DNA from 4 places in the Streptomyces anthophorae genome. Region 3 is predicted to be linked to each of the others. Evidence: riboswitches for the same ligand, from Rfam matches in the RefSeq annotation. Region 3 holds a riboswitch; each other region holds the start of a gene.
The links. A riboswitch is a leader RNA that binds a small molecule or an ion and turns the genes downstream of it on or off. The one in region 3 is predicted to bind cobalamin.

Region 1 (7,581 bases), 2.0 Mb from region 3:
CGTCGATCCAGGTGCGCAGGGGCAGCGCGCCGGTCGACCCGTACTGTTCCAGGGCGCCGCGGACCTCTCCGTTGTACGGGTCCACGAACACCGCGAGCGTGTGGTCGGCGTCGACGCCCGCGACGCCGGAGAGCATGACGCGTGTCGTCGCGCCCGCCTCGGGCGAGGGCCGCACGGCGCTGATGTCTCCGTCCGGATGGGCCTTGCGGGCGGCGGCGACCTGTTCGGCGATGGGCAGCTCGGACGTGCCCACGGGGACGTTCAACTCATGGGCGTACACGAGCTTCTCGGCCTGGAACGAGCCCGCGTAGAGCAGGCCCGTGACCGCGGCGACGAACAGGAACGGGGCGACGAACACCCCGGCGTAGAAGTGCAGTCGAAGCACCAGCGGGCGAAGTGACGCCCACGCCGACCGGTCGGCGGGCGGCGCGTGCCGGCCTTCTTCTGCCGGGCGGGAGTCAGAGGTGTCTGACGTCTCGGAGGTGAGGGACAACGTGGTCCTCCAGGTTCGGGCAGCACGGAGTCCGGGCGCGGGCCGCTCCGCGGCGGCCCTGGACACATCCGGATCCGGTGCGTTGCAAGGGGACTCGGCCGCGCGGGCCCGCTCCGGGCGTGCGCACGGCCGGCGCCCGAGGGTGCGGCGCAGCCTCGGGTGAACCGGCTGTCGTCAGGCGACAGCGTTCCCTGCGGGTGGGCCCCTGGAGGTGATGGGGTCCGCGAGGAGCAGCTCGCGCGGCGTGCGGTCGCGCCGGGTCCTGCGGACGTGGATACGCGGGCGGTGCGGCGGAGCCGGAATCCGGAACAGGAGCCTCAGAGGAGCCACGATCCGGCCGACGACGCACCTCGCGAGGCGGAACGCGGCCTGCTCGCCGTACGCCAGCCAGAGCCCGCTCAGCACGGCGGCCAGCAGGTGGGCCAGGAGCATGCCGGTGGGAGACATGCCGCCCATGTCATGACCGGCATGGGCCATGTCGTGCATGCCGCCCGCGGGGGCCGTCGGGTCCATGCCGCCCATCGCGTCGGCCGGCAGGGAGCCCATGGGCATGTCGCCCCCGGGCTTCATGGACCCCATTGACGCCATGGGCGCGCGGCACAACACATGGTCCAGCCACTGCCCGGCGACGGAACCGCCCGGCGCGGCCGGGTGCGCGATGACCTGCGCCCACGAGAAGAAGAGGTGCAGCGTCGCCTGCGCGGCCACCGCCAGGCCCACGACCGGCAGGACTCCGCGCTCACGGCCTGCGGTCACACACACCGCTCCACCGGTGGCCGCGAATCCGGCGGCCCATGCCCACCACGGCACGGTGTCACCGGACATGAGCGTGTGCGCGAGCGCCGTGAGCAGCACGCAGACGGCCGCGAACAGCGCGGCCCGTCCAGCGCGAGCGTCCCGGCGTGTGGTCATGTCCGACCCATCTTGGCATCCGCACCCCCGTGCGCACCGGCAGGTTCACAACCCGGTATGCGCACCGTAACGGCAGCGTAGGATCGCGGGGTCATCGCCGCGACGGGAGACAGGAAGCCGGTGCGAATCCGGCACGGTCCCGCCACTGTGACCGGGCAGCGCGCGTCACCGCGCCCCGGGAGTCAGGTCACTGGCCCGTCGCGGGCTCATTCCGAGGAGCGCGGACTCCGTAGGAGGCTTCACGTGTACGACGGTCCTTGCCGTCCCCATGCCCTTCCCCTCTCCCGTGTACGACGACGCCCCGTCGTGCGTGTCGCGGCCATCCTCGCCGCGCTGTCGGCGACGCTGCTCACCGCGGGCTGCGGCCCGTCCCGATCCGACCACGCGGGCGACACCGGCCGGCAGTCGTCGACCGCCAAGGGTTTCCCCGTCACCATCGACAACTGCGGCGTCACGACGACGTACGACAGGCCCCCGTCCCGCGTGGTGAGCATCCATCAGCACCCCGCCGAACTCCTGCTCTCCCTCGGCCTGAAGGACCGCATGGTCGGCACGGCGTTCCCCGACTCCGCCGTCCTGCCGAGACTGCGCGAGGACTACGCGTCGGTGCCGGAGCTCGCCGCGAAGGCGCCCTCGTTCGAAAAGGTCCTCGAAGCCGAACCCGACTTCGTCTACGGCGGCTACTCCAGCGCGTTCGACGAGAAGGAGGGCCGCTCGCGCACGGCGTTCGCCGACGCGGGCATCGACACGTACCTCAATCGCGAGTACTGCGGCGAGAAGAACGTGACCATGCGGGACACCTACGCCGAGATACGCACCATCGGCAAGATCTTCGGGGTCTCCGACCGCGCCGACGCGCTCGTCTCCGACCTGCGCCGACGGGTCGGGAAGGCGAGCGCCGCCGTCCGGGACAGGCCCGACGTCCCCGTGTTCGTGTACGACAGCGGCGACAAGTCCGCCTTCACCGCGGGCGGCAAGGGACTGGGCACGCAGCTGATCCACCGGGCGGGCGGCCGCAATGTGTTCGCCGATCTCGACGATGTGTTCGGCGATGTCTCGTGGGAACAGGTCGTCGACCGCAAGCCCGAGGTGATCGCGATCTACGACTACGCGGGCGACAAGAGCGTCGAGCAGAACAAGCGGTACCTCCTCGCGCAGCCCGCGCTCGCCGACGTACCCGCCATCAAGCACAAGCGGTTCGTGGTGCTGCCGTTGACCGCGACGCTGGTCGGGGTCCGGTCGGCGTACGCGGTGGAGGGTCTTGCGCGCGGACTGCACCCGGAGAGCTTCAAGTGACGGCGCCCGCGGTGGCCGACAAGCAGAGGTCGGCCGGGGTGCGGGAGCGGCACATCGGCCAGGGGGCACGGCTCACCGCCACGCTGGTCGTGCTCGCCGCGCTGCTCCTCGTCTCGCTCACGGCCGGACTCGCCATCGGCTCGGTACGTGTGCCGCCCGGTCAGGTGTGGGGCATCGTGACGCACGCGCTGGGCGCCGACTGGTGGGGGGCCGCGGACTGGTCGCGGGCGCGGGAGACGATCGTGCTCGACGTGCGGGCACCACGTGTCCTGCTCGGGGCCATGACCGGCGCAGGACTCGCGGTCGTCGGCACGGCCTTGCAGGCCCTGGTGCGCAATCCGCTCGCCGAGCCGTACCTCCTCGGTGTCTCGTCCGGTGCCTCGCTCGGCGCGGTCGCGGTCCTCGTGTTCGGGGTCGGTGTGTTCGGCGCGATGTCCCTGTCGGCGGCGGCGTTCGCGGGCGCGCTCGGCGCCCTCGTCCTCGTCTACGCCACCGCGCGCACCGGCGGCAGCATCACGTCCGGCCGCCTGATCCTGTCGGGTGTGGCGGTCGCGTCGATCCTCAGCGCACTGCTCAACCTGCTGCTGCTGACCACGGATCGCGGCAACGAGGCACGTACGGTCCTCGCCTGGACGCTCGGCGGCCTGGGCGGGGTGTCCTGGAACTCGCTGTGGCTGCCGGGACTCGGCCTGCTCCTCGGGATCGGTGTGCTCATGGTGCAGGCGCCGAATCTGAACCTGCTGCTGGCGGGCGAGGAGGCCGCCACGACGATGGGCCTGGACGTGGCCCGCTTCCGCGCCCGGATGTTCGTGCTGGTCTCGCTCGTCACGGGTGTGCTGGTCGCGGCGGCCGGGCCGATCGGCTTCGTCGGCCTGATGCTGCCGCACATCGTGCGCCTGCTCGTCGGCGGCGACCACCGGCGGGTACTGCCGACGGCCTCCCTGGGCGGTGCCGTGTTCCTCGTCTGGGCGGACATCGCGGCGCGCACGGTCGCCGCGCCGATGGAGATCCCGGTCGGTGTGCTCACGGCGCTGTGCGGCGGCCCGTTCTTCCTGTGGCTGATGCGACGGGACGCGCGGCGCCGGAACACGGGAGGTGTCGGATGACGAAGCCCGCCGACCTCCATGTCGAGAACCTCACGCTCACGGCGGGCGCACGACGACTGGTCGACGAGGTCTCGCTGACCGCCCGCCCGGGCGAGACCATCGGCCTCGTCGGCCCCAACGGCAGCGGCAAGTCCACGCTGCTGCGGGCCGTCTACCGCGTGCTGCGCCCGGACGCGGGGACGGTGCGCGTGGACGGCGCCGACGCGTGGTCGCTGCCGGTGCGCCGACTGGCCCGCACGGTGGCCGCCGCCGTGCAGGACGCGGGGGCCGACGTGGAACTCACGGTGAGCGAGGTGGTCGCGATGGGCCGCGCCCCGCACAAGCGGCTACTGGCGGGCGACACGGCGGAGGACGCCGCCCTGATCGAGGCGTCGCTGACCTCCGTGGATGCCGCCGACCTCGCCGACCGGCCCTTCGCCCACCTCTCCGGCGGCGAACGCCAGCGCGTGCTCATCGCCCGCGCCCTGGCCCAGCAACCGTCCCTCCTGGTCCTCGACGAGCCCACCAACCACCTCGACATCCGGCACCAGTTGGAGATCCTGTCGGCCCTGCGCCGCCTGCCCGCGACGGTCCTGGTCGCCCTCCACGACCTCAACCTGGCGGCCCACTACTGCGACCGCCTGTACGTCCTGCGGGGAGGGTCGGTCGTCGCGTCGGGCCCACCGGAGGAGGTGCTCACCCCGCGGCTCCTCTCCGAGGTCTACGAGGTGAACGCCGAGGTCGCCGTGCATCCGCGCACGCGGCGGCCACAGGTGACGTATCTGCCGGAGGAGGAGGGGAGCTTCCCATAGCTTCCGCTACGGCGGCCCGTGCGATGCGGGAATCCGGGCGGCTGCCGATGGCGTTGGATCAATGGCCGCCAGCATCCCCTGCCTCCTCCACTACCTCCGCTTCCTCCGGGAGACATCTCATGACCGAGCCCACGTCCGTGCCAGAGATCGATGCCCTCGTGTTCGACGTGCTGGGCACGCTCGTCGACGAGCCCGCCGGGATCCGCTCCGGAATTCGCCAACTCGTGCCGGACCTGGACGACTTCAGCGTCGAGAAGCTTCTCGCGCTGTGGCAGCAGCACGTCGAGCGTGAGCAGCAGCGCGTACTCGACGATGGCCGGGCCTACGCCGCAAGCGACGTCATCGACCTGGAGGCCGCGCGGCTCGTCGCCGATGCCGCGGGGGTCGGGGATCCGGGCGCCGTAACGGAGTTGGCCCTGGCGGGACGCAGGCTTCCGCCGTGGCCGGACACGGTGGCGGGGCTGGCCCGGCTCGGCGAGCGGTACCCGTTGATCGGGCTGTCCAACGCGAGCCGGACGGCGCTGCTCGGCCTCAACGCCCACGCCGGGCTGCGCTGGCACCAGGCCCTGTCCGCCGAGGACGCCCGGGCGTACAAGCCGGACCCGGCGGTCTACCGGCTGGCCGTCGACGTGTCCGGACGGCCGCCGGAGCGGCTCCTGATGGTCGCCGCCCACGCCTGGGACCTGCGCGCGGCCCAGGCCGTGGGTCTGCGTACGGCCTATGTCGCCCGACCTGTCGGCGACCCGCCCGCCGCCTCCGACCGGTTCGACTTCTACGTCGACGGACTGGCGGACCTCGCAGTGCGGATCGGGGCGTGAAAGGGAGGGTCGCCTCAGGCGTGCGGCAAGAAGTCGGCGATCTCCGCCGCCACCGCGTCGGGGACGAGTGAGGGCGCGAAATGCATCTGCCCGGGGAACGTCGTGTACGTGACCTTGGGCAGCGCGGCCGCGAGGCGGTCGAGGGTCGACGGCATCGGGTCCCAGGTGTCGGCGCCCCGCATCAGCAGGGTCGGGGCGGTGACGCCGGACCAGCGCTCCACGTCCGCCGAGTCGGCGATCAGCGATTCGAGGTCGCGGCACCAGCCCCGCGCCTCCTCGGGGTCGCTCTCGCCGGGCTCACCGGAATCCATCAGGTCCAAGAGCGCCGCCGGGACGCGGGCCACCTTCTCCGCCAGCAGCCGGTCGGCGCGCCGCCGGTCGCCCTTCGCGGTCAGTTCCTTGAACTCCTCCAGTACGGGGGCCAGTTCGGCGCCCACCGCGTACAGCGGCGGCTCCCACAGCACCAGTGAGCGCACCGGCAGACCGGCCGCCGCCGCGTGCAGGGCGACGTTCGCGCCGTAGGACATGCCGGCCAGGTGCACGGGGCGGCCGATCGTGGCGATGAGTGACCCGAGATCCGCCACCTCGTCGGCGAAGCGCTTGGGCGAGCGGGCCGGCCCGCTCGGGGCGTAGCCGCGGCGCGCGGGCAGCCACAGCTCGTAGCGGTCGGCGAGGCGTTCGGCCACCGGCTGCCAGGAGTGCAGCCCACCGCCTGACGGGGGAACCATGAGCACCGGTGGGCCGGAGCCGAACGTACGGTAGGCGATGGCCGTCCCGTCGGTGGACTCGACTGATGTGACACGCCCGAGGACGGACTCGGGTGACTCGGACTCGCTCGGCATGCCCGGACCCTCGCACGCCGCGCCGGAACCGGGCCACCCAATTTCGCGCCTCTCGTGGGTGACACTGAACCGACCATACGCAGGAGAGAGGTTGGATCATGACACACACGGTTGTTGTCGCAGGCCTTGACGGAATCCGGGACGACCTGGCCGACCTCTACCGGGACCTTCACGAGCACCCGGAATTGTCACTCCAAGAGACCCGGTCGGCCGGCCTGCTCGCGCGGCGGCTGCGGGCCGCCGGTGTCGACGAGGTCGTCGAAGGTGTCGGCACGACCGGCGTGGTCGGTGTGGTGCGCAACGGCGAAGGACCTGTCGTCATGCTGCGCGCCGACTTCGACGCGCTGCCGGTGGAGGAGAAGACCGGGCTGCCCTACGCCAGCGTCGCCCGCGCGGTGGACCACGAGGGCAAGGACGTGCCCGTGATGCACGCGTGCGGGCACGACATGCACGCGGCCTGCCTGGTCGGGGCGGCGACCCTGCTGGCCGGGGCGCGCGAGCAGTGGCGGGGCACGCTGCTGCTGGTGTTCCAGCCCGCGGAGGAACTCGGGTGCGGGGCCCGCGGCATGGTGGACGACGGGCTGTTCGAGCGCTTCCCCACTCCGGAGGTCGTGCTGGGCCAGCATGTGGGGCCGCTGCCCGCCGGGTTCATCGGCCACGGCAGCGGCCCGGTGATGGCCGCATCGGACTCCCTCGATGTCACCCTGCACGGTCGCGGCGGGCACGGCTCACGGCCCGAGGCCGCCATCGACCCGGTACTGATGGCCGCCCATGTGGTGACCCGGCTGCAAGGTGTCGTCGCCCGTGAGGTGCCACCGTCCGAGACGGCGGTCGTGACGGTGGGCCGTATGCAGGCCGGCACCAAGGACAACATCATTCCCGACGACGCCGAGCTGGGCATCAATATCCGCTCCACGACGGCCGCCACCCGCGACCTGCTGCGGTCGGCGACCGAACGCGTCGTCCGCGCCGAGGCCGCGGCGGGCGGTGCCACGCGCGATCCCGAACTGACGTGGACCGGGAGCGTTCCCGCCCTGGTCAGCGACCCGGACGCCACCGCCACCACGCTGGCCGCGTTCGCCGGGCACTTCGGAGAGCAGCGCATCATTCCCATGCCGCCGGTCAACGCCAGTGAGGACGTGGGCGTGTTCGGCGATGCGATCGGGGTGCCGACCGTCTTCTGGTTCTGGGGCGGCCTCGACACCGACACCGTCCTGGCCGCACTGGGGGCCGGCAAGCTCGACGACCTGCCGGCCAACCACTCCCCGCACTTCGCCCCGGAGATCGAGCCGACGCTGAGCACGGGTGTGGAGGCGCTCACGG
Region 2 (7,581 bases), 3.4 Mb from region 3:
ACACGTACTCCTCCGGCCTGCGGGCGCCCGCCCTGATCGCGTTCGTCAAGGACGGACTGATCTACCTCGTGATCGCGGTCGCCATCATCTACATCCCGATCAAGCTGGGCGGCTTCGAGCACATCTTCTCGGCGGCGGGCGACAAGTTCGACGCCGCGAACGAGGCGGCGGGCAAACCCGTCGCGGGACTCGCGCCGGGCTCCTCGGGCACGTGGACGTACGCGACGCTCGCGCTCGGCTCCGCCCTGGCGCTGTTCATGTACCCGCACTCGATCACGGCGACGCTGTCCTCCAAGAGCCGCAACGTGATCCGCCGCAACACCACGATCCTGCCGCTGTACTCGCTGATGCTCGGCCTGCTCGCGCTGCTCGGCTTCATGGCCATCGCGGCCGGGATCAAGGTGCAGAACGGGCAGTTGGCGATCCCGCAGCTCTTCGAGGACATGTTCCCCGACTGGTTCACGGGCGTCGCGTTCGCCGCCATCGGCATCGGCGCGCTGGTCCCCGCGGCCATCATGTCCATCGCCGCGGCGAACCTGTTCACGCGCAACATCTACAAGGACTTCATCAAGCCGGACGCGACGGCCGCGCAGGAGACCAAGGTCTCCAAGCTGGTGTCGCTGCTCGTGAAGGTGGGCGCGCTGGCCTTCGTCCTGACCATGGACAAGACCGTCGCGATCAACTTCCAGCTGCTCGGCGGCATCTGGATCCTCCAGACGTTCCCGGCGCTGGTCGGCGGCCTGTTCACGCGCTGGTTCCACCGCTGGGCGCTGCTCGCCGGCTGGGCCGTCGGCATGGTGTACGGCACGCTCGCCGCGTACGGTGTCGCGTCGCCGACGCAGAAGCACTTCGGCGGCTCGTCGGCGGAGATCCCCGGCATCGGCCAGATCGGCTACATCGGCATGACGGCGTTCGTCCTCAACGTCGTCGTCACCGTCGTCCTGACCTTCGTCCTCAAGGCGTTCAACGCCCCCGACGGCGTCGACGAGACGGCCCCCGAGGACTACACGGCCGACGCGGGCGACAAGGGCGTCCAGGTCGACCTGCCGAAGGTCGGCGCGGGCTCCGGCCACTAGTCACCCGTACGGACACCTCTCGGGCCCCTCCCTGATGGAGGGGCCCGAGGCATTTTCGGGAAAGCATTGCGACCACCGCCGCACGTCACGTAACCATGACGACGTGATCAGAACTGTGCGCCCCGAAGAGTACGCCGCCCTCGGCGAGTTGATTGCCCGCGCCTATCTCGGCAGCGGGCTCCTCGCGGACGGCGAGAACGACTGGTACGCCGCCGAGCTGCGCGACGTCGAGAAGCGCGCGCAGCAGGCCGAGGTCCTCGTCGCCGAGGGCCCGGAGGGCCGGATTCTCGGCGCCGTCACGTACGTCCCCACGCACGACCACCCGTACGCGGAGGTCTCGCGCCCCGGCGAGGCCGAGTTCCGGATGCTCGCGGTGGCGGTCGAGGCGCGGGGCAAGGGCGTCGGGGAGGCTCTCGTGAAGGCCGTGATCGAGCGGGCGCGGGCGGCCGGGAAGAAGGCCGTGGTGCTGTGCACGCAGCCCGTGGCGACGGCCTCGCACCGGCTCTACGAACGCCTCGGCTTCACCCGGACCCCGGAGCGCGACTGGGACCCGATCCCGGAAGTGACGCTGCGGGCGTACGAGTTGAAGCTCTAGCCGGTCCACTCCCGAACCGGGCCGACACAACATATGGGGCTGACGCGAAAGCCCGGCACAACATGTATGCTCGCTCTCGCTGTCACCGCAGGGGAATCCGGTGCGAATCCGGAACTGTCCCGCAACGGTGTGCGTAGGCGTACAAAAGCGCCCGCGCGAGTCCGATGACCTGTCGACGGCACGCCCGAGCCGTCCGGCCCGGGCGTCGACGACGTCCGGGCCTCGCGGAAAGGGCCGGTGGACGAGGGCCCGCCTTCGCGCGCCCGCGCTGCCACCTCCTCCCCGCAGGCCCCGAGCCGAGCGAGGGAGAGCCTCCACGTGACCATCGCGCCCGCCGAACCGGTCTCAGCCACCCCCGAGGACGGTCCGGGTGCAGCCCTGCTGCGCACCCTGACCGAGCTGACCGCCGACCTCCCCGACGCCGACCCCGGCCGGATCGCGGCCGCCGCGCTGCGCGGCCGCTCGGCGCGGGCCGATGAGGCCGAGCTGCGCGATCTCGCCACCGAGGCCGCGGCCGGGCTGATCTCCGAGGACCCGGCCTACTCCCGGCTCGCCGCCCGGCTGCTCGCCCGTGCCGTCGCCGCCGAGGCCGCCTCGCAGGGCGTCACGTCCTTCACCGAATCGGTCGCGGTCGGCCACCGCGAGGGCCTGATCGCGGACCGCACGGCCGAGTTCGTACGGGTGCACGCGGCGCGCCTCGACGCGCTCATCGACCTCGCGGGCGACGACCGCTTCGGCTACTTCGGCCTGCGCACCCTGCACAGCCGGTACCTGCTGCGCCACCCCATCACCCGGCACGTCATCGAGACCCCGCAGCACTTCATGCTGCGCGTGGCGGCGGGTCTGGCGGAGGACGACTCCCTGCGCGCGCTTCAGGAGGTGGAGGCTCTCTACGGCCTGATGAGCCGCCTCGACTACCTGCCCTCCTCCCCCACACTCTTCAACTCCGGCACCCGGCACCCCCAGATGTCGAGCTGCTACCTGCTCGACTCCCCGCTGGACGAGCTCGACTCGATCTACGACCGGTACCACCAGGTCGCCCGCCTCTCGAAGCACGCGGGCGGCATCGGCCTCTCGTACTCCCGCATCCGCAGCCGCGGCTCGCTGATCCGCGGCACGAACGGGCACTCCAACGGCATCGTCCCGTTCCTGAAGACGCTGGACGCCTCGGTCGCCGCCGTGAACCAGGGCGGCCGCCGCAAGGGCGCCGCCGCGGTCTACCTGGAGACCTGGCACTCCGACATCGAGGAGTTCCTTGAGCTGCGCGACAACACCGGTGAGGACGCGCGCCGCACCCACAACCTGAACCTCGCGCACTGGATCCCGGACGAGTTCATGCGCCGGGTCAACGCGGACCAGCCGTGGTCGCTGTTCTCGCCGGCCGACGTGCCCGAGCTCGTCGACCTGTGGGGCGAGGAGTTCGACGCCGCGTACCGCAGGGCCGAGGCCGAGGGGAAGGCCCAGCGGACCATCCCGGCCCGCGATCTGTACGGCCGCATGATGCGCACCCTCGCGCAGACCGGCAACGGCTGGCTGACCTTCAAGGACGCCGCCAACCGCACCGCCAACCAGACGGCGGAGCCCGGCCACACGGTCCACTCCTCCAACCTCTGCACGGAGATCCTGGAGGTGACGGACGACGGGGAGACGGCCGTCTGCAACCTGGGGTCCGTGAACCTCGGCGCCCTCGTGGACGTCGAGGGCCGGGACATCGACTGGGAGCGCCTCGACGAGACGGTCCGCACGGCCGTCACGTTCCTCGACCGCGTCGTCGACATCAACTTCTACCCGACCGACCAGGCGGGCCGTTCCAACGCCCGCTGGCGCCCGGTGGGCCTGGGCGCGATGGGCCTCCAGGACGTCTTCTTCAAGCTGCGCCTGCCGTTCGACTCGGCCGAGGCGAAGGCCCTGTCCACGCGGATCCAGGAGCGCATCATGCTCGCCGCGTACGAGGCGTCCGCCGACCTCGCCGAGCGCAACGGGCCCCTCCCCGCCTGGGAGAAGACCCGCACGGCGCGCGGCGTGCTGCACCCCGACCACTACGACGTCCGGCTCACGTGGCCGGAGCGGTGGGCGGCGCTGCGCGAACGCATCGCGTCGGTCGGCATGCGCAACTCCCTCCTCCTGGCCATCGCCCCCACCGCCACGATCGCCTCCATCGCCGGCGTCTACGAGTGCATCGAGCCGCAGGTCTCCAACCTGTTCAAGCGCGAGACGCTGTCCGGCGAGTTCCTCCAGATCAACGGGTACCTGATCGACGAGCTGAAGAAGCTCGGCGTGTGGGACGCGCAGACCCGCGAGGCGCTGCGCGAGTCCAACGGCTCGGTGCAGGGCTTCACCTGGATCCCCGACGAGGTCCGTGCCCTGTACCGCACGGCGTGGGAGATCCCGCAGCGCGGCCTCATCGACATGGCGGCGGCCCGCACCCCGTTCCTCGACCAGGCCCAGTCCCTGAACCTCTTCATGGAGACGCCGACCATCGGCAAGCTCTCCTCGATGTACGCGTACGCCTGGAAGTCGGGCCTGAAGACGACGTACTACCTGCGCTCGCGTCCGGCGACGCGCATCGCGCGGGCGGCGGGCAACAGCACCGTCCCCGTACAGGCGGCCGACCCCGAGGCCGTCGCCTGCTCCCTGGAAAACCCCGAGTCCTGCGAGGCCTGCCAGTAATGACCACCCCTGCCGAGAAGAACCTGCTCGACCCGGGCTTCGAACTGACCCTGCGTCCCATGCGCTACCCGGACTTCTACGAGCGCTACCGCGACGCCATCAAGAACACGTGGACGGTGGAGGAGGTCGACCTCCACTCGGACGTCGCCGACCTCGCGAAGCTGTCGCCGGGCGAGCAGCACATGATCGGCCGCCTGGTCGCGTTCTTCGCGACGGGCGACTCGATCGTCGCGAACAACCTGGTCCTCACCCTCTACAAGCACATCAACTCCCCCGAGGCGCGCCTGTACCTCTCGCGCCAGCTCTTCGAGGAGGCCGTGCACGTCCAGTTCTACTTGACGCTGCTCGACACCTACCTCCCCGACCCGGAGGACCGGACGGCGGCGTTCGCGGCGGTGGAGAACATCCCCTCCATCCGCGAGAAGGCGGAGTTCTGCTTCAAGTGGATGGACTCGGTCGAGGAGATGGACCGTCTGGAGACGCAGGCGGACCGCCGCCGCTTCCTCCTCAATCTCATCTGCTTCGCGGCGTGCATCGAGGGCCTGTTCTTCTACGGGGCGTTCGCCTACGTCTACTGGTTCCGCAGCCGCGGCCTCCTGCACGGCCTGGCCACCGGCACCAACTGGGTGTTCCGCGACGAGACGATGCACATGAGCTTCGCCTTCGACGTCGTGGACACCGTCCGCAAGGAGGAGCCGGAGCTCTTCGACGACGCGCTCCAGCAGCAGGTCACCGACATGCTGCGGGAAGCGGTCGAGGCGGAGCTCCAGTTCGGGCGCGACCTGTGCGGCGAGGGCCTGCCGGGCATGAACACCGACTCGATGCGGCAGTACCTGGAGTGCGTCGCCGACCAGCGCCTCCAGCGCCTCGGCTTCGCGCCGATCTACGGCTCGGAGAACCCGTTCTCCTTCATGGAGCTCCAGGGCGTCCAGGAGCTGACCAACTTCTTCGAGCGTCGCCCCTCGGCGTACCAGGTGGCGGTCGAGGGCTCGGTCGGCTTCGACGAGGACTTCTAGGCCGCCTCGGTGAACTCCGCGCGGCTCGACGGGCGTTCGGCGGCCCGGCGCGCCTCGCGGAGCTGCCGGTCGATGCGGCGGTCGTGGGCCATGCCGTACAGGGACGGGGCGGCCAGGAGGAGGAAGACGAAGAGGACGGCGAGGTAGTTCAGTGCTGTGTTCATGTCCTCTACTGTCCGCCGGTTCGACGGCACGCGGCAGTGGCAGGACTGACACTGACCCTCGAATTACTGCCAGCCCTGCGGCACACTGGCAGGCATGCTGAAAAACGTGGCCGTCGTGCTGCTCGACGGCGTGCATCCCTTCGAACTCGGCGTCGTGTGCGAGGTGTTCGGCCTCGACCGGAGCGAGGCCGGGCTTCCCGTGTACGACTTCGCGGCCGTCTCCGCCGCGGGGCCCACGCTCGGCACCCATGTGCCGGGCATGACCGTCTCCACCCCGTACGGCCTCGACCGCCTGGACGAGGCCGACCTCATCGCGGTGCCGGCCGCCGCCGAGCCGCACGACGGATACCCGCCCGAACTTCTCGACGCCTTGCGCCGTGCCGTGGACCGGGGCGCGCGCGTCCTCAGCGTGTGCTCGGGCGTGTTCGTGCTCGGCGCGGCCGGCCTGCTCGACGGGCGCCGCTGCGCGGTCCACTGGCGCTACGAGCGCGAGCTCGCCGTCCGCTTCCCGCGCACCCGCGTCGACCCGGACGTGCTCTACGTCGACGAGGGGCAGGTCATCACCTCCGCCGGCACGGCCGCGGGCATCGACGCCTGCCTGCACATCGTGCGGACCGAACACGGCGCCGAGGTCGCGAACACGATCGCCCGCCGCATGGTCGTACCGCCGCACCGGGACGGCGGGCAGGCCCAGTTCGTGGAGCGCCCGCTGCCCGCGACCCGCTGCGACACCGTGGGCGAGGTGCTGTCGTGGATGGAGCGGCACCTGGACGAGCCGGCCACCGTGGAGGAGCTCGCGGCGCGGGCCCACATGTCCCCGCGCACCTTCGCCCGGCGCTTCCAGCAGGAGACGGGCACGACGCCGTACCGCTGGCTGCTGCGCCAACGGGTGCTGTTCGCGCAGGAGTTGCTGGAGCGCACGGACGAGACGGTGGACGCGATCGCCGCGCGCGCCGGGTTCGGCAACGCGGCGGCGATGCGCCACCAGTTCATGAAGGCGCTGGGCACGACGCCCAACGCCTTCAGAAGGACCTTCCGGGTGCGGATCGCCTCCTAGCCCCCGGATGCCGGAGGTCAGCCGCGGGCCCGCACCCGCAGGTTCCCGTTCCTGGGCCCTATGGTGATCCCCAGCTTGGCCACCGAATCCGTCTCGGGGACCGTCTCGAACCGCCACTGGGACACCAAGGTGCCCAGGATCAGGCAGAGTTCGACCATGCTGAAGTGATCGCCCGGGCACTTGCGGTTGCCGGTGCCGAACGGCTGGTGGGCCACGTGCGCGGCCTCCGTGGCGCGCTCCGGCAGCCAGCGGTCGGGGTCAAAGACGTCCACGTCGTCGAACGAGCGCGGGTCGTGCTGCATCGCGTACGGGCTGTAGACGATGTCCGTTCCCGCCGGAATGCTGTACCCGCCGAGCGTCGTATCGACCGCCGAAACGCGCGTGAATATCCACACGCTGGGACGAATACGCATCGACTCGGTCACGAGATTCCGCATATATGCGAGTTTCCCGAGATCACCGAAAGTCACCTGCCTGACGCCGCCGGTAGTCGATTCAACTTCTTCGTGCAGCCGCCTTTCGTGGTCGGGGTGTTCGGCGAGGAGCCCGAGCGTCCATGCAAGCGTCTTGGAGATATTCTCGCCGCCGGCCAACAGGAGGGCGAGAACCTGATCGTGGATCTCTTGGTCGGTGACCGCCTCCCCGTCATCGTCGTGCGCCTCGAGCAATGCCACGAGAAGGTCCCCGGTGTCGATTCCCTCGGCCGCCTGAGCCCTTCGTTCGACGATGATCTCGTCGACCATGCGGTGCAATTCGGCCATCGCACGCTCGAAGCGCCGATTGGCCGGCAGGGGCAGCCGGTACAGCGGCCCGAAGGAGAGGATCATCCGCCGGTACATGCCGGCGAAGACCGTGCCCATCGTCTCGCCGAGGCGGTCCGAGCGGTCGTCCTCCGCGTCGATGTGCAGCATGGCGCGGGCCGTGATCCGGGCCGCCAGACGGAACATCTCGGCGTTGATGTCGACGGTCTGCCCGTCCTGCCAGCGGTCTGCCGCGGCCTGCG
Region 3 (7,581 bases):
GAGTGGAACGTTTTAGGGGCGCGGGGAACTGCGCAATCCTTTAGGGGGGTCCGGGGGCGCAGCTCCCGGGGACGGGACGGGAAGGGGCGGCGGGGGAGACTTCCCATCACGGCGGCCCGGGAGGCACGAACGGCAACCCGCCCGGAGCCCCACCCTCGATCAACCGCCAGAGCGCCGCCGTATCCGCATGCCGCTCGATCAGATCCCCGAGCCGATCGAGCTGCTCCTCCCGAAGCGCCTCGAACGACGTGTCCGGCGCCGGCACGAACCGCCGCCCCGCCGCATCGGAGACAGCCCGCAGGAACGCCCTCCGGAACCCGTCCGACTCCAGCGACCCGTGCCAGTGCGTCCCCCACACGGCCCCGACCCGGCACCCGTCGAGGAAGGCCTCCCCGCCCAGCACCTCGGCGACGCCGTGATGGATCTCGTACCCCTCGACGTCCTCGCCGAGCGCCTCGCCGACCGGTCGCGCGAGGGTCTTCTCCGCCTCGAACCGCACCCGTACGGGAAGCAGTCCGAGCCCGTCGACGGTCCCGGCCCGGGATTCGATCTCGTCCTCGATGGTCTCGCCGAGCAGCTGGAACCCGCCGCAGATCCCGAGCACGGGACGGCCCTCGGCCGCCCGCCGCGCAAGGGCGTCCGCGAGCCCTCGCTCGCGCAGCCAGTCGAGCGCCCGCACCGTCCCACGCGTCCCCGGCACCACCACGAGATCGGCGTCGACGAGCTCCTCGGCCCGGTCCACGAACCGCACGACGACACCCGGCTCGGCGGCCAGCGCGTCCACATCGGTGAAGTTCGACATCAGCGGCACCGCGCACACGGCGACCCGCAGCACGTCCTCGCCGACGGGCGGCGCCACGAGCGACTCCCGAACGGCGCCCCGCAGGGACACCCGGAGCCCGTCCTCCTCGTCGATGCCGAGGCCGTGCTGGAACGGCAGGACGCCGTAAGTGTCGCGTCCCGTAAGGGACTTGAGCATGTCGAGCCCGGGTTCCAGCAGGCTCACATCGCCCCGGAACTTGTTGACGAGATACCCGGCGAGCAGCTCCTGGTCCTCGGGAGCGAGAAGCGCCGTCGTCCCGAAGAACGAGGCGAAGACCCCGCCCCGGTCGATGTCGCCCACCACGAGCACCGGCAGCCGCGCGGCCCGCGCGAGCCCCATGTTCACGATGTCGGTGCGCCGAAGATTGATCTCGGCGGGCGATCCGGCGCCCTCGCAGATCACGGCGTCATGGGTGGCCCGCAGCTCCTCCAGGCACCCGACGACGGTGTCCATCAACGAGGCCTGCCGCCCCCCGTGGTAGCCCCGCGCGCTCAGCTCGCCCACGGGCTTGCCCATGAGGACGACCTGGCTGCTGCGGTCGCTGCCCGGCTTGAGCAGGACGGGGTTCATGAGCGCGCTCGGCTCGACCCGCGCGGCCTGCGCCTGCATGGCCTGCGCGCGCCCGATCTCGGCGCCCTCGCGGGTGACGAACGAGTTCAGGGACATGTTCTGCCCCTTGAACGGCGCGACCTTCACGCCCTGGCGCACCAGCCACCGGCAGATCCCGGCGGTGACGACACTCTTCCCGGCGTCGGAGGTCGTCCCCGCGACGAGCAGCCCTCCGCCCGTCATCGCCGCCCCCGCGCCCGTACAGCCAGTCGCGCACCCACACAGACTCCCAACGCCAACAGAGACACCCGCCGTGACAGCCGCACGGCCCGATCCACATCACGCACCTCGACCGCGCGCCCCGGCGCGTTCAGCACCGGCCGGTGCTCGACCCGGCCGCCGTACGCCAACGTCCCGCCGAGCCGCACCCCGAGCGCCCCCGCGAAGGAGGACTCGACGACGCCCGCGTTCGGACTCGGGTGCCGCCCGGCGTCCGCCCGCCACGCCTCCAGCGCCTGCCGGGGCCTGCCACCGGCGAGGACCGCGAGGACGCCGGTCAGGCGCGCTCCCGGCCAGCCGGCCACGTCGTCGAGGCGGGCCGAGGCCCAGCCGAACCGCCGGTACTTCGCGGACTTGTGCCCGACCATCGCGTCGAGCGTGTTCACCGCGCGGAAGGCGACCAGGCCGGGCACCCCGCCGATCGCGCCCCACACGAGCGCGCCCACGACGGCGTCGGAGGTGTTCTCGGCGACGGACTCGACGACGCCGCGGGCGATCCCGTCGGCGTCGAGTCCCTGCGGGTCACGGCCGCACAGCCGGGGCAGCAGCTCCCGCGCAAGCTCCACGTCCCCGGCCTCCAGGGCGGACCCCACGCCGCGCGCCTCGCGGCCGAGCGAGGTGCCGCCGACGACGGCCCAGGTGGCGGCGGCCGTCAGCGCGACGGAGGCGGCGGGGGAGCGGCGTACGGCACGGGAGGCGACGGCGGCGAGAGCGGCGGCGCCTCCGGCACACACCACGGTGTGCAGGGCGCCCGCGCCGCGGTGGTCGCGCCACAGCCCGCGCTCGACGGCCGCGGCGGCGCGGCCGAATCCGGCGACGGGGTGCCCTCGGCGCGGATCGCCGAGCAGAAGGTCGGCGAAGATTCCGGCGGCGGCACCGCACGCGTACACGCGCTCGTGCCGCCAAGTGCCGCGCGGGGCGAACATGGCGGTGGTGTCCTCACTCAGGGTGTCCACGCCCTGGTTCGACGAGACCGGCAGCGAGAGTTCCTGGCTCGCCCCTTTGGAGAAGGGGGCTCACAGTGGCGGGACCGCGCCGGATTCGCACCGGCTTCCTCAACTGCTGCCGTATATGGCGGGGGAAGTCCACCACGCGCCGAGTTGGCACGTCAACTTGCTGTTCAGTACGCGGATGGGGTGCGGGACGTCGCACGTCCCGCACCCCATCCGTGCGTCATCGGGCCCTGTCAGGCCACGATCAGATAGATCCCGTAGGCCACGGCCGCCGCGCACAGGGCGAAGCAGGCGTAGGCGCCGGACGTCGCGACCGCCGCCGAGCCGCCCTCGCGCGCCGTGGACTCCCGCTTGGAGAGGCCGACGATGCCGAGGGTGAACAGGCCGACGAGGGCCACGGTGACCACGAGCGAGACACCGAAGACGGAGCCGAGGGCCGCCCAGTCGATCTTCATACCTGTCCTGCTTCCTTACAGCGTGGCGCCGGCGGGGCGCGCGGGGTCGTTCACCGCTCCGGCCTTCGGCCGCTCGGTGCTCTTCGCCTCGGACCCGGCCGGTTCGACCGTGCCCGCCGGCGGCGGGGTGACCGAGGCGATCGCGGTCGTGACGACGCCCGGAGCCTCCTGCGCGGGGGCGGCGTGCGGCTCGTCGGCCGTGACGTTGGTGTGGTCGATGGAGTTGCGGCGCGACAGCTTCCAGATGATCGCCGAGCCGGTCACGAGCAGCGCCGCGGTGAGACCGATGCCCCACGGGCCCTGCTTGGTCAGGAACTCGGCGCCCGCGCCCACCAGGCCAGCGGCCGGCAGCGTCAGACCCCACGCGATGAACATCCGGGAGGCGGTCGACCAGCGGACGACGCCGCCCTTGCGGCCGAGGCCCGCGCCCATCACGCCGCCGGAGCAGACCTGCGTGGTGGAGAGCGAGAAGCCCAGGTGCGAGGAGGCCAGGATCGCGGTCGCCGCACTGGTCTGGGCGGCGAAGCCCTGCTGCGGGGCGAGCTCGGTGAGGCCCTTGCCCATGGTGCGGATGATGCGCCAGCCGCCCAGGTACGTGCCGAGGGCGATGGCCACACCGGCCGAGACGATGACCCACAGCGGCGGGTCGGCGTGCGGCGCGATGACGCCGCCGGTGATCAGAGCGAGGGTGATGATGCCCATCGTCTTCTGCGCGTCGTTCGTGCCGTGCGCGAGGGAGACGAGGCCCGCGGAGGCGATCTGCCCGGCGCGGTAGCCCTTGGCGGTCGCCTTCTCGTCCGTCTTCTTGCTGATGCGGTACGTGAGGCGGGTGGCCAGCATCGAGGCGATGCCGGCGACGAGCGGCGCGGCCACCGCGGGCAGCAGCACCTTGGTGACGACGGTGCCGCCGTTGACCGAGGACCAGCCCATCGACATGACCGCGGCGCCGATGAGGCCACCGAACAGGGCGTGCGAGGAGCTGGACGGCAGGCCGAGCAGCCAGGTCAGCAGATTCCAGAGGATGGCGCCTACCAGCGCCGCGAAAATGACCTCCGTCTTGAGGCCGTTCTCATTGATGATGCCGCCGGAGATCGTCTTGGCCACTTCGACGGAGAGGAACGCTCCGACGAGGTTCAGCACGGCGGACATGGCCACCGCCGTCTTCGGCTTGAGGGCGCCTGTCGAGATGGTCGTGGCCATCGCGTTGGCGGTGTCGTGGAAACCGTTGGTGAAATCAAAGACCAGCGCGGTAACGATCACGATCGCTAGGAGCAGCGTGATGTGTTCCATTTACCCAGGCTTCGGTTGGACGTCAGTGGTTCTTGGAACGTAAAGAGCCCGAGTGAACGGAAGATGAACTGGGCCGGGCGCCCCGGTGACCCGATCCGGAGGGCGGTCGCTCCGCTTGTCGGCAGGCGGCGCCCCGGGTTCCGGTTCGAGCCGCCTCCGGCCCCGGAACCATGGGCTCCGGGGACCTTCGGCCGGGCCTTTCGGCTACCCCCGCGCGAACCGCTTGAGCTGGGACATCGAGCCGTTGAAGAGATTCTGATCACCTGGCAGGCGGCCGCTGTCGGCGTGCTGCCAGAACGTCCAGTAGCCCCAGCCCGCCGGTAGTGCGCCCGCGCTCCGGTCGTACCGGGCGAGCCACAACGCGTGGTTGCCGGCGAAGGCCCGGCTGTTTCCGGTGCACTGCTTCCACCATCGCGCGTTGGTGTAGATGACCGGACGGCGTCCCGTGCTGCGCACGACCTGGTCGCTGAAGGACTTGACCCAGGACACCAGCGTCGACTTCCGCAGCCCGTAGCAGGGGTGCTTGCCCTTGCCGTACGGGTTGTACTCGATGTCGAGCGCCGGCGGCAGCGTCCAGCCGTCGCGCCGCCACGCCCCGCCGTTGCGCACGAAGTACGAGGCCTGCGCACTACCGGAGGACTTGTGCGGCAGTGCGAAGTGGTAGGCGCCGCGGATGATGCCGGCGTTCCGGGCGCCCTTGTACTGCCGGGAGAAGTAGGGGTTGCGGTAGTTGGTCGACTCGGTCGCCTTGACGTAGACGAAACGGGCGCCCTGGTTCCGGGCCTTCTGCCAGTTCACGTTCTTCTGGTGCGACGAGACGTCGTGCCCGCGCGGCTTGCCCGCGCCCTGGGCCGGCAGCTCCGCGAGCAGGGTGCCGCCGATGGTCAGTGCGGCGACGGACGTGAGTGCGGCGACGCGGTGGCGACGCGGGGACGCGGTGCGGCTGAGAGCCATGGATACCCCCCGAAAGTGACGACGTGCATGACAAATCCCCAGGGAACTCCCAGAGAGTAGCGAGAGATCATCAGTTACCCGGTCAAGGTCGGCCATACAACCCCTGAGGGTGATCAATGCCCATATGGGGTATTCCGGAGGCTCGGCCTCCGCCAAGTGGCTGGCAGGATGCGCGCCATGACACAGCTCCGGGAACTCGACGCGGCATGGCAGGACCTCGTGACGACGGCCCGCCGGACGGTGGCCGACGGCCTGGTCGTCGGGACCTCGGGCAACGTCTCGGCGCGGGTGGGCGACACCGTGCTGGTCACCCCGACCGGCGTCCCGTACGAGGAGCTCGGCCCGGACGATCTGCTCGCCGTCGGCCTCGACGGCGAGCGACGGGCCGGCACCCTGAAGCCGACCAGCGAGCTGCCCATGCACCTCGCCGTCTACCGGCACACCGACGCCCGCGCCGTCGTGCACACCCACGCCGTGCACGCCACCGCGGTCTCCACCCTCGTGTCCGAGCTTCCGCCCGTGCACTACATGACGGCGGCGCTCGGCGGACCCGTCCGGGTCGCCCCCTACGCCACGTACGGCACGCGGGAGTTGGCCGAGAACATGCTGCGCGCGCTCGCCGACCGCACGGGCTGCCTGCTCCAGAACCACGGCGCCCTCACATACGGAGCCACCCTCGCCGCCGCCTACGACCGCACCGCCCAACTGGAGTGGATGTGCCGCTTGTGGCTCACCGCCCACTCCGTCCCCGGCCGCACCCCTTCATTGCTGACCGGGGAGCAGTTGCGGGAGGTGGGGGAGCGGCTCGGCGGGTACGGGCAGCAGGGCGCCGGCTGACCGGTACGCGCCGTTCGCGTCACCCGTGACCGTCGCCCCACTGGCCGGGGCGGGCCCGGGCCCCGACACTGGACGGGTGCGCACCGCCAAAGCGACGGCCGTTGCCGTCACCGCCGCCCTGGGGGCCTCGGTCGCCGCGATCGCCGCGGGCCGTCTGGCCAGCGACGCCGCGCTCAAGGCGCCCGCGGGCCGTCCGCTGCCCACCGAGCCGAGACTCACCGTGCACGCCACCGCCGCCGGCCAGGTCACCCTGACCCGCGACCTGGCCTCGCTGCGCCCCGGCAGGTACGGGTTGCAGGGCGACGGCTACCACGCGGTGGTCGGCCCGGTCGTCGAATCGGCCACGACCTCCGCCGACACCGTCGTACGCCGCCTGGAGCGGGTCACCCACGGGACGCTCGAACCCGGCGCCAAGGCCTGGCTCACGCCCCAGGTGCACATCGGCGACCCCAAGGCCGCGCTCGGCCTCGACCACGCCGACGTCGACGTGCCCGGCGAGCTCGGCGCGCTGCCCGCCTGGTTCCTGCCCGGCTCCCGCGACACCTGGGTGATCGCCGTGCACGGGCTCGGCACCACCCGCGAACACCCCATGAACCTCATGGAGTTCCTGCACCACCACCAGTTCCCGGTGCTCGACCTCGCCTACCGCGGCGACCTCGGCGCGCCCCGTTCTCCGGACGGCCTGAACCACCTGGGCGAGACGGAGTGGCGCGACCTGGACGCGGCGATCCGCTACGCCGTGCGCTACGGCGCCCGCGACGTCATCGTGCTCGGCTGGTCGACGGGCGCCGCGATGGCCCTGCACGCGGCGGCCCACTCGGCCCTGCGCGACCGGATCAAGGGCCTCGTCCTCGACTCGCCGGTGCTCAGCTGGGACGCGACGCTGCGCGCCCTGGCGCGGGCCCGCCGCAGCCCGGGCGCGCTGCTCCCGCTCGCGGTCCGCGCCGCCCAGGGCCGCACGGGCCTGACCGGCGAGCGCCTCTCGGAGGCCGCGGACCCGCGCGCCCTCAAGGTCCCCACGCTCCTGGTCCACGGCCCCGGCGACGAGGTGTCACCGTGGGCGCTCTCCCGCCGCCTGGCGGACCGCCGCCCGGACCTGGTCACCCTCCACGAGGTCGACGAGGCCCCGCACAACGCGATGTGGAACGCGGACGCGAAGGGCTACGAGGAGGCGCTGCGAAGGTTCCTGACGCCGTTGATGTAACGGCAGTACAGGGCCCCCGTTTGGGAATTGGCAGGGTCAACCGGGAGACTGCCCTTCGTGACGTCCCGTACCCCGCGCGACTCCCGGCTCCGACTCGTCAGCCCGCGCCGCCAGCCCCTGGCCGCCCCGACCCCGCGGCCGGTCGCCGCACGCCGTCCCGCCCCCCGCCCACCGGAGGGCACCCCACCGCCCGCGGAGCTCGCCCGCGCCGCGCGCCGCGACCTGGCCGCCGCCGTC
Region 4 (7,581 bases), 2.0 Mb from region 3:
GGCGACGGGCCGCAGGTCGGGGTGGTGGTCGGTGATATAGCTGAGCAGGAACGTCGCGGTGGAGTAGTACGCGAAGGACTCGACGACGCGCAGCGCGATGACCCGCAGGATGCCCCGCCAGTCCCCCGCGAGCGTCGCCAGGAACGGGTTCCGCTCCGTCCTGCCGCCGGCCTTGGCCTCCTGGAACTCCGGGGACTCGGACAGCCGCGAACGCACGATCAGCGCGGCGACCACGAGGACGGCACTCACCAGGAACGGGGTCCGCCACTGCCAACTCCCCTCCAGCGTGGCGCTCCAGGCGAACACACCACTGGCCAGGGCGATGCCGAGCGGGTTGCCCGACTGGGGTATCGCGGCGAACATGCCGCGCCGGTGCCAGGGCGCGTGCTCGTACGCCATGGTGATCGCCCCGCCCCATTCGGCGCCGAACGCGAGGCCCTGGATCATGCGGATCACGGTCAGCAGGATCGGGGCGAGCGCGCCCACCTGCCCGTACGTGGGGAGCGCCCCGATGAGGAAGGTGGCCGCACCCATCACGATCATCGCCGCGACGAGGACGGGCTTGCGGCCGAACCTGTCGGCGAAGTAGCCGCCGACGGCGCCACCGAGCGGGCGCATGACGAAGCCGACCGCGAGCGTGGCGAAAGAGAGCAGCGTGCCGACGAAGCGGTCGCTTTCGGGGAAGAAGACGGCGCCGAAGTAGAGGGCGGACGCGGTGCCGTAGGCGATGAAGTCGTAGTTCTCGACGCTGGTGCCGAAGGCGGCGGCGACGGCGGTTTTGACGCGGTCCTTGGAGCCGAGCACGCTCGGCTGTCCGGCGGGGGTGCGGGTGGACATGGGGATCTCCTGCGGGTTCGGGGCACGTGCGGGTACGCCGAGGGGACGCGCGGCGCGGTGTGTGCGCGGGCGCGGGGAGGGAGGGGCGTCGGTGCGAGCGGAGAAGGAGAGGGTGTTGCAGCGGGGTGGGTGTGTCAGGCGGTCGTGGTCGTCAGGTCGTCGAGGGCATTGAGCTTCGCGACGCGGCGGCGGGTGTCCGCGTCGTCGTCGAAGGTGGCGTCCAGGAACTCGCGGACGATGTCGGGCACGAGCGCGTGCGGGACGAGCCAGGCACCCATGGCGATGGCGTTGGCGTCGTCGTGCTCGACGGACTGGTGGGCGGAGTACGGCTCGTGGGCGAGGCCGCAGCGGATGCCGGGGAGCTTGTTGGCCGCCATGACGGCGCCCTGCCCGGTGCCGCACACGAGCACGGCGCGTTCGGCGGCACCGGAGAGCACGGGCTCGCAGGTGTCACGGGTGATGTCGGGGAAGTCGACGGGTTCGCTGCCGTGCGTGCCGCAGTCCACGACCTCGTGGCCGAGCGCCTCGATGGCCTGCCGGACGGTGTCCTTGAGTGCGAAACCGGCGTGGTCCGCGCCGAGGGCGACCCTCATGTGTTGTCCTGCCTTTCGGGATTCCTTGTGCACAACTGCCGTACGGGCGCTCACCGTTGGGGCTTGGGCGACCGGTCGACGAAGGTCGTGGGGACGCGCTGACCGGTGGCCGCGCGCCCGGCGATGAGGTCCACGACCCCGCGCACGCCGAGCCGGCCGATCTCGGCGGCGTCCTGACGGACCGCGCTGACGGGCGGCGAGGCGAACTCGAACCAGTCGAGGTCGTCGACGGACACCACCTCGATGCGGGCCGCCTGTTCGGTGCCGAGCCGCTCGCGCAGCGCACGTACGGCGCCGAGCGTGGTCGGGCCGTTCGCGCCGAAGACGGCGGTGAACGGGACGCCGCGGTCGAGGATCCGGTGCATCGCCTTGGCGGCCCCTTCGGCGAGGAAGTCGCCGGCGTCCAGGAGTGCGTCGTCGGTGCTGATGCCGTGCCGCTCGCGGCCCGCGAGGTAGGCGGCGCGTCGTTCGGCGCCGGTGGAGATGGTGTCGGGGCCGCCGACGAAGGCGACGTCGCGATGCCCGCGCCGCCGCAGCCAGTCGAGCACCTGCCCGACGCCCTGGGCGTTGTCCGTCCCGTACATCGGCGCGTCGATGCCGTCGATGGTGCGGTTGAGGAAGACGAGCGGGAGGCCGGAGGCGAAGGTGGCTGCGAGCTGCGGCGAGACGGTGCTCTGCGGCGCGAACAGCAGTCCGTCGATGCGCTGCGAGGCGAAGGTCTGGAGGTAGGCGTCGGCCTGGTCGGCGTCCTCGTTGGCGTTGGCCAGCAGCACGGTGTAGCCGTGCCGGCGGGCCTCCTGCTCGGCGGCGTGCGCCAGTTCGGAGAAGAACGGGTTGCGGATGTCCGAGACGAGCAGCCCCAGCACGTCGGTCCGTGCACGGCGCAGCGCGCGGGCGGGCCCGTTGGCGACGTAGCCCAACTCGGCGGCGGCCGCGAGCACCCGCCGCCGCGAGTCGGCCGAGGTCTGGCTGCTCCCGCTGAGCACGCGCGACGCCGTCCCGAGCGCGACTCCGGCGCGCGCGGCGACGTCCTTGATGGTGGCCATCCGTGGCTCCACTTCCTCGTGGATTTCATGGAAACGTTTCCATGAAGTGGATGACTTCAAGATTGCATACGGGCCGGTCCGCGGGCAAGGGTTCGACGGAGGCGCCGCTCGCGGGCGGGGCCGTCGGGGTGCCACGGTTCGCGCCACTCGCGCGACGTGTGCCTTTACCGTGCCCGCACCCGGAGAGCATCCTGATCTTTCGTGCCGCCGCGCGCGGCCGTCCGCGCCGCCTACGAAGGGTCGATTCCAGTGGAGGGGCAACTCCGACAGGTCGAGGCCGTGCTGTTCGACACCTTCGGCACGGTCGTCGACTGGCGGACCGGGGTCGCGGCCGCCGTCGACGACTTCGCCGCACGTCACGGGCTGGCGCTCGACGGGACGGCGTTCGCCATGCGCTGGCGGGAGCTCTACCAGCCGGCGATGGAACCCGTACGCACCGGCGAACGGGACTTCACCCCGCTCGACGTCCTCCACGCGGAGAACCTGCGGATCGTGCTCGCCGAGCACGGAGTTGACCCCGCCGCCTTCGACGAGGTCGGGCTGAGGTGGCTCAACGAGGCGTGGCACCGGCTGCCCGCCTGGCCGGATTCGGCACCTGGCCTGGCGCAACTCGCCCGCGGCGTCACGGTCGGAGCACTGTCCAACGGCAACCTCGCGCTCCTGACCCGCCTGGCCAAACACGCGGGCCTCCCCTGGGACGTGATCGTCGCCTCCGACGTCACCCGCGCGTACAAACCGCAGCGAGAGGCCTACGAGCGGGCGGCCTCGTTCCTCGGGCTCCGTCCGGAACAGGTCATGCTCGCCGCGGCACACAACGAAGACCTGCGGGCCGCTCGGGACGCGGGCCTTCGGACCGCGTTCATCGCGCGGCCCACCGAGTACGGGCCCGCGCAGGCGAAGGACCTGGCACCCGACGGGGACTGGGACCTGGTGGCGGGAGATCTGGTCCAGTTGGCGACGCTCATGGGTGACCGGCCCTGGACCGCGGACCGGCACCTCGCGCCGCCTGCGGGGTGAACTTCGGTTCCACGGCAACCGCACGGAGCCAGCTCGTAGGATGCCGGGGTGCCAAGACCGATACCGACCGGGCGTCGCGCCTGGATTGCCACATGGGCGGGGGTGTGCGCGGCCGGGCTCGCCGCCACCTGCGCGTTGAACACCTCCTCGAAGCCCGACCCGCAGCCCGAGGAGCCGGTCAGTGCCCGGTGCGCCGAGCTGATCGCCTCCGTCGAGAAGCAGTTGGCCAAGGACGAAGGGGACGGGAAGCGGGACGGAGTGGTGGCCTTCTCGCACATGTGGAGCGCCGATGAGGACGATTGCCACGATGCGCTCAGCGATCACTTCGGCGGTGACTGGTGACGCGCGCCGTGTGGCTTGTCGGCTTCGCCGTGCTGGTCGCTGTCGCTGCCGGGTTGACCATCACCATGGCCGCGACATCGGAACCGGAGCCGCACCCCACGCCCTCCCGCGTGTACTCCTCCTGTCTCGCGGCCGACACCCGGCCACTGGCCGAGGGCGAGAACCCGTGCGCGGGGAGCTGAACAACTCCCCTTCCTCTCCTACGTGTTGGTACCCGCCTCGTACCGCTTGCCCGCCGCGATCACGGTCTCGACCGACCGCAGCGCGCCCAGATCCGCGAGCGGGTCGCCGTCCACCACCAGGACGTCCGCGCTGTAGCCGGGGGTGAGTTGGCCGGTGGTCTCGTCGAGGCCCAGCGCGAGAGCGGCCTCCGTCGTCGCCATCCCGAGGACGCGGTCGTTGGGCAGGCCCAGGTGCTCGTAGAACGTGAGGGCGGCGGGCAGGCCGTCGAACCCGGCGCGCTGGACGCCCGCGTCGGTGCCCGCGATCAGCCGGGCCCCGGCCTCCGCCATCCGTCGGATCACGTCGAACATGGCCTCGGCGCGTTCTGCGCCGAAGAACTTCGGCAGCATCCGCCAGTTCGGGCTGACCGTGGGGCAGACGTAGATGTTCTGCTGGACGATCTGATCGAGCACGTCCTCGCGGACCTCGAATCCGTCGGCCGTCATCCACGTGCAGTGCTCGATGGTGTCGACGCCCGCCGCGACCGCGGCGGTGATGCCGTCCGCGCCGTGCGCGTGCGCGGCGACCGGCAGTCCCGCGCGGTGCGCCTCGTCGACGAGCGCCGCCAGCTCCTCCTCGGAGAACTGGGACTCCCAGCTCGCGGCCCCACCCTTGGTGAGCCCGCCACCGGTCGCCATCACCTTGATGACCCGGGCGCCGGACTCGGCGTTGCCCCGCACCAGCCGACGGACCTCGTCGGGGCCGCAGGCCTCGCCGCCGAGGAACCAGCAGTGACCGCCGGGCGGAGTGACGGGTGTCGTCGCGGAGGCCACCCGCGGTCCGGCAGCCGAACCCTGTGCGATGTGCTGCGCGAGTCGCACCGCGAGGCCGTTGCGGTCGCCGAGGTCGCGGGCCGTCGTGACGCCGACGGCCAATAGCTGCCGTGCCCGGACCGCCATCTCGGTGAACAGCGCCTCGTCGTCCTGTTCCTGGAGCGTGGACACGGGGTCCGATCCCGCGTCGAAGCAGAGGTGCACGTGGGCGTCGATCAGGCCCGGGAGGACCGTCCCGGCCGGGAAGTCGAGCCGCGGCTCGTCGGGCCGCGCCCGGCGCTCGACCTCTTCGCGCGGGCCGACGGCGGCGAGAACGCCCTCGCGTACGAGGACCGCCCCGTCGGCGACGACGTGACGATCAGGTCCGGCCAGGACACGCGCGGCGGTGATCAACATGAATCGCGGCTCTCTCTCGCATGCGAAGAACGACGGCTGTCGCCATGCAGGACATCAGAAAGAGCGGGCAGTTCCTGGTTGTACGCGCCAATTCGGCCCCCTCCCCCACCGTGTCGTCGTCATCCCGCCAGACAGCAGTCTCCGCACTTGCCGCCGTTCGGGGCCCGGTAGAAGAGACAGCAGCTGCGGCGGCGGAACGTCGGCCCCGGGCCGGTGATCCGGCCCGTTCCCCGCAGCCTGCCCGTCTCCAGCAACTCGCCTGTCAGACCCGTGAGTTCGGGACGCAGGTCCGGCCGGATCCGCAGCAGTTGCGCCGCCGATCCGACGAGCGCCGAGGCGGAGTTGCCCGCCAGCAGGCGCGGCGCCACCTTGATGGTGAGGCCGCTCTCGACCTGCTCCAGCACCTGGTCGACCTCCGCGTACACCGCGTCGGCGAGTGCCGGGGGCTCCGGTGCGCGGTGTCCCTCGGGTCCGGGCAGGCGGAGGGCCGAGCCCTCCCCCGACCACTCCACCGTGCTCATGGTCGGCACGATCCCGTGGACGAGCGCGCAGGCGAGGACCGGTGACCACAGGCGTGCCGCGAGGCCCAAGTGGGCGATGGAGGCGCCGATACGGGGTTCGGCGGCGGTGTCGTAGTGGTCGTTGACGGCCTGGGCGCGTTCGGCGAGGCCGGCGAGCACGAGCGGTGTGCCGGCCGGTTGTCTCGCCGGCGTCGTGTCGAGGGCGAAGAAGCCGCCGAGCCGTGCTGCCACGTCGTCCAGCGCCCCGGCGACCTGTTCCGACGGCACCGCGGTCATGAGATCGAGGCCCGGCGCGGCGGCTTGATCACGTAGAACTCCAGGATCTCCGGGCACGGTGCCACTCCCGGTCCGCCGGCCCGCACCCACTCCGCGATGTCCTCGGTGGCGTCACGGTCGTTGACCAGGCCGAGCCACACCGGCCGCGCTCCGGCCGCACGCCCGGCGGCGGAGGGCTGTACGACGATGACGTTGGCCTGTTCGCAGACGTCGAGGCACTCGGAGATCCGCAGCGGGGCGATCTCCCGCAACCGCGCCGTCTGTGCCGCGTGGTCGCCGCTGACCTTGACGGTGCCGCAGCAGCAGTCGCGGCACACGACCAGGCGGCACGGAACCGCCCGGCCCGCCGCGGGTGCCGGCACTTCGGCGCGTCGTCGTCGGGGCATGGAGCATCCTCCCTCTGGCCGGGGAGTTCCGCCCCGGATCGCTTCGAGGGGGCGACGACGTGAGTCTCCTGGCTCTCGGGTCCGTGCTCGTCCCGGCCTTCCCGCCCTCGCGGGGCAGTGGCCTCCCGGGATCCGCTCGCCGATCACAGTGGCGGTACCGCACCGGATTCGCACCGGTTTCCTCGGGCCGCCGTCGCCCGTGTTCCCGGCCATCATGCCATCCGGCCCCGCCCCTGATGTCGGCAACTCCGGCACCAGGGGCGGGGCACCCACCGGTCTACATCAGGCGACGGGCGCGTCCGTGCGCCTGCCCCGCCTGTACGCGATCTCGCCGAGCACGATGTCGCAGAGCATGAACGCCGCGAGCGGCAGGCCGAGCAGCGGCACGAAGTAGCCCAGCACGGCGATCACCACCATCGCCGGCACCACGACGTACGGCGGCACCTGCTGCCAGGCCCCGCGCGGAACCGGCCGCCCGAAGGCGGAACCGCGCCCGCGCTGCCACCACATCCGGTACCCCCACACGATGAGGAGCACCACCGCCAGGGCGAGAGCGGCGAGGGCGATCTGGTTCACGAGCCCGAACAGGTTGCCGGTGTGCAGGTCGATGCCCCAGCGGGACAGCTTGGCGAGCACCGGATAATCGGCGAACCGCACCACGTCCGTGACCTGACCGCTCGCCGGGTCGACCGCGACGGCGTCCTGCTTCTCCGGCCAACTCCGCTGGATCTGCTGCACGGTGTACGCCGAGGAGGTGTCGGCGGGCGGGACGATCTCCACCGGGTTCGAGAGGCCTTCGGCGCGGGCCGCCTCCAGCACCGCGTTCAGGCCGACGCCGCCGTCACCTGCCGGGGCACCCGATCCGCCCATGCCGTGCCCTGCGTGTTCACCACCGGAGGCCGGGGCCGCGGACGCGGAGACCGTCGGTGTGGTCTGGCCGAGCGCGGCACGCAGATCGGTGATGCTCGCGCCCGCGTACGTCGACCAGGTCAGGCCCGTCGCCGACAGGAAGAAGAGTCCGAGCGCCGCCCAGACACCCACCGACCCGTGCAGCGACAGGGTGCGCCTGCGGCCGGTCGTCCCGCGGATTGCCCGACGGGAGCGGCGCCGACCGAACCAGAGGACGAGGCCGCCGCCCGCGATCACCCACATCCAGCTGGCCGCGAACTCGC

Region 1: linked by a shared signal. The riboswitch ahead of ACNYS0_RS40280 (ABC transporter substrate-binding protein) and the one ahead of ACNYS0_RS30770 (cobalamin biosynthesis protein) in region 3 are both predicted to bind cobalamin.
Region 2: linked by a shared signal. The riboswitch ahead of ACNYS0_RS14975 (ribonucleoside-diphosphate reductase subunit alpha) and the one ahead of ACNYS0_RS30770 (cobalamin biosynthesis protein) in region 3 are both predicted to bind cobalamin.
Region 4: linked by a shared signal. The riboswitch ahead of ACNYS0_RS40295 ((2Fe-2S) ferredoxin domain-containing protein) and the one ahead of ACNYS0_RS30770 (cobalamin biosynthesis protein) in region 3 are both predicted to bind cobalamin.

Annotation. Positions count from the first base shown of each region.
Region 1 is NZ_JBLWQQ010000001.1:8,822,536-8,830,116, reverse strand. It holds gene ACNYS0_RS40290 (PepSY-associated TM helix domain-containing protein) at 1-493, opposite strand, end outside; gene ACNYS0_RS40285 (hypothetical protein) at 668-1,405, opposite strand; cobalamin riboswitch at 1,479-1,618, shown strand; gene ACNYS0_RS40280 (ABC transporter substrate-binding protein) at 1,649-2,701, shown strand; gene ACNYS0_RS40275 (FecCD family ABC transporter permease) at 2,698-3,807, shown strand; gene ACNYS0_RS40270 (ABC transporter ATP-binding protein) at 3,804-4,598, shown strand; gene ACNYS0_RS40265 (haloacid dehalogenase type II) at 4,718-5,416, shown strand; gene ACNYS0_RS40260 (alpha/beta fold hydrolase) at 5,431-6,258, opposite strand; gene ACNYS0_RS40255 (amidohydrolase) at 6,357-7,581, shown strand, end outside.
Region 2 is NZ_JBLWQQ010000001.1:3,372,456-3,380,036, forward strand. It holds gene mctP (monocarboxylate uptake permease MctP) at 1-1,076, shown strand, start outside; gene ACNYS0_RS14970 (GNAT family N-acetyltransferase) at 1,180-1,671, shown strand; cobalamin riboswitch at 1,732-1,862, shown strand; gene ACNYS0_RS14975 (ribonucleoside-diphosphate reductase subunit alpha) at 1,990-4,341, shown strand; gene ACNYS0_RS14980 (ribonucleotide-diphosphate reductase subunit beta) at 4,341-5,357, shown strand; gene ACNYS0_RS14985 (hypothetical protein) at 5,354-5,521, opposite strand; gene ACNYS0_RS14990 (helix-turn-helix domain-containing protein) at 5,616-6,578, shown strand; gene ACNYS0_RS14995 (cytochrome P450) at 6,596-7,581, opposite strand, start outside.
Region 3 is NZ_JBLWQQ010000001.1:6,781,742-6,789,322, forward strand. It holds gene ACNYS0_RS30765 (cobyric acid synthase) at 107-1,615, opposite strand; gene ACNYS0_RS30770 (cobalamin biosynthesis protein) at 1,612-2,577, opposite strand; cobalamin riboswitch at 2,615-2,757, opposite strand; gene ACNYS0_RS30775 (hypothetical protein) at 2,838-3,059, opposite strand; gene ACNYS0_RS30780 (inorganic phosphate transporter) at 3,075-4,349, opposite strand; gene ACNYS0_RS30785 (lysozyme) at 4,554-5,303, opposite strand; gene ACNYS0_RS30790 (class II aldolase/adducin family protein) at 5,481-6,140, shown strand; gene ACNYS0_RS30795 (alpha/beta hydrolase) at 6,217-7,344, shown strand; gene ACNYS0_RS30800 (hypothetical protein) at 7,402-7,581, shown strand, end outside.
Region 4 is NZ_JBLWQQ010000001.1:8,830,162-8,837,742, reverse strand. It holds gene ACNYS0_RS40335 (MFS transporter) at 1-837, opposite strand, end outside; gene ACNYS0_RS40330 (RpiB/LacA/LacB family sugar-phosphate isomerase) at 972-1,430, opposite strand; gene ACNYS0_RS40325 (LacI family DNA-binding transcriptional regulator) at 1,481-2,476, opposite strand; gene ACNYS0_RS40320 (haloacid dehalogenase type II) at 2,678-3,493, shown strand; gene ACNYS0_RS40315 (hypothetical protein) at 3,542-3,835, shown strand; gene ACNYS0_RS40310 (hypothetical protein) at 3,832-4,017, shown strand; gene ACNYS0_RS40305 (amidohydrolase family protein) at 4,036-5,226, opposite strand; gene ACNYS0_RS40300 ((2Fe-2S)-binding protein) at 5,346-6,023, opposite strand; gene ACNYS0_RS40295 ((2Fe-2S) ferredoxin domain-containing protein) at 6,020-6,409, opposite strand; cobalamin riboswitch at 6,471-6,593, opposite strand; gene ACNYS0_RS40290 (PepSY-associated TM helix domain-containing protein) at 6,692-7,581, opposite strand, start outside.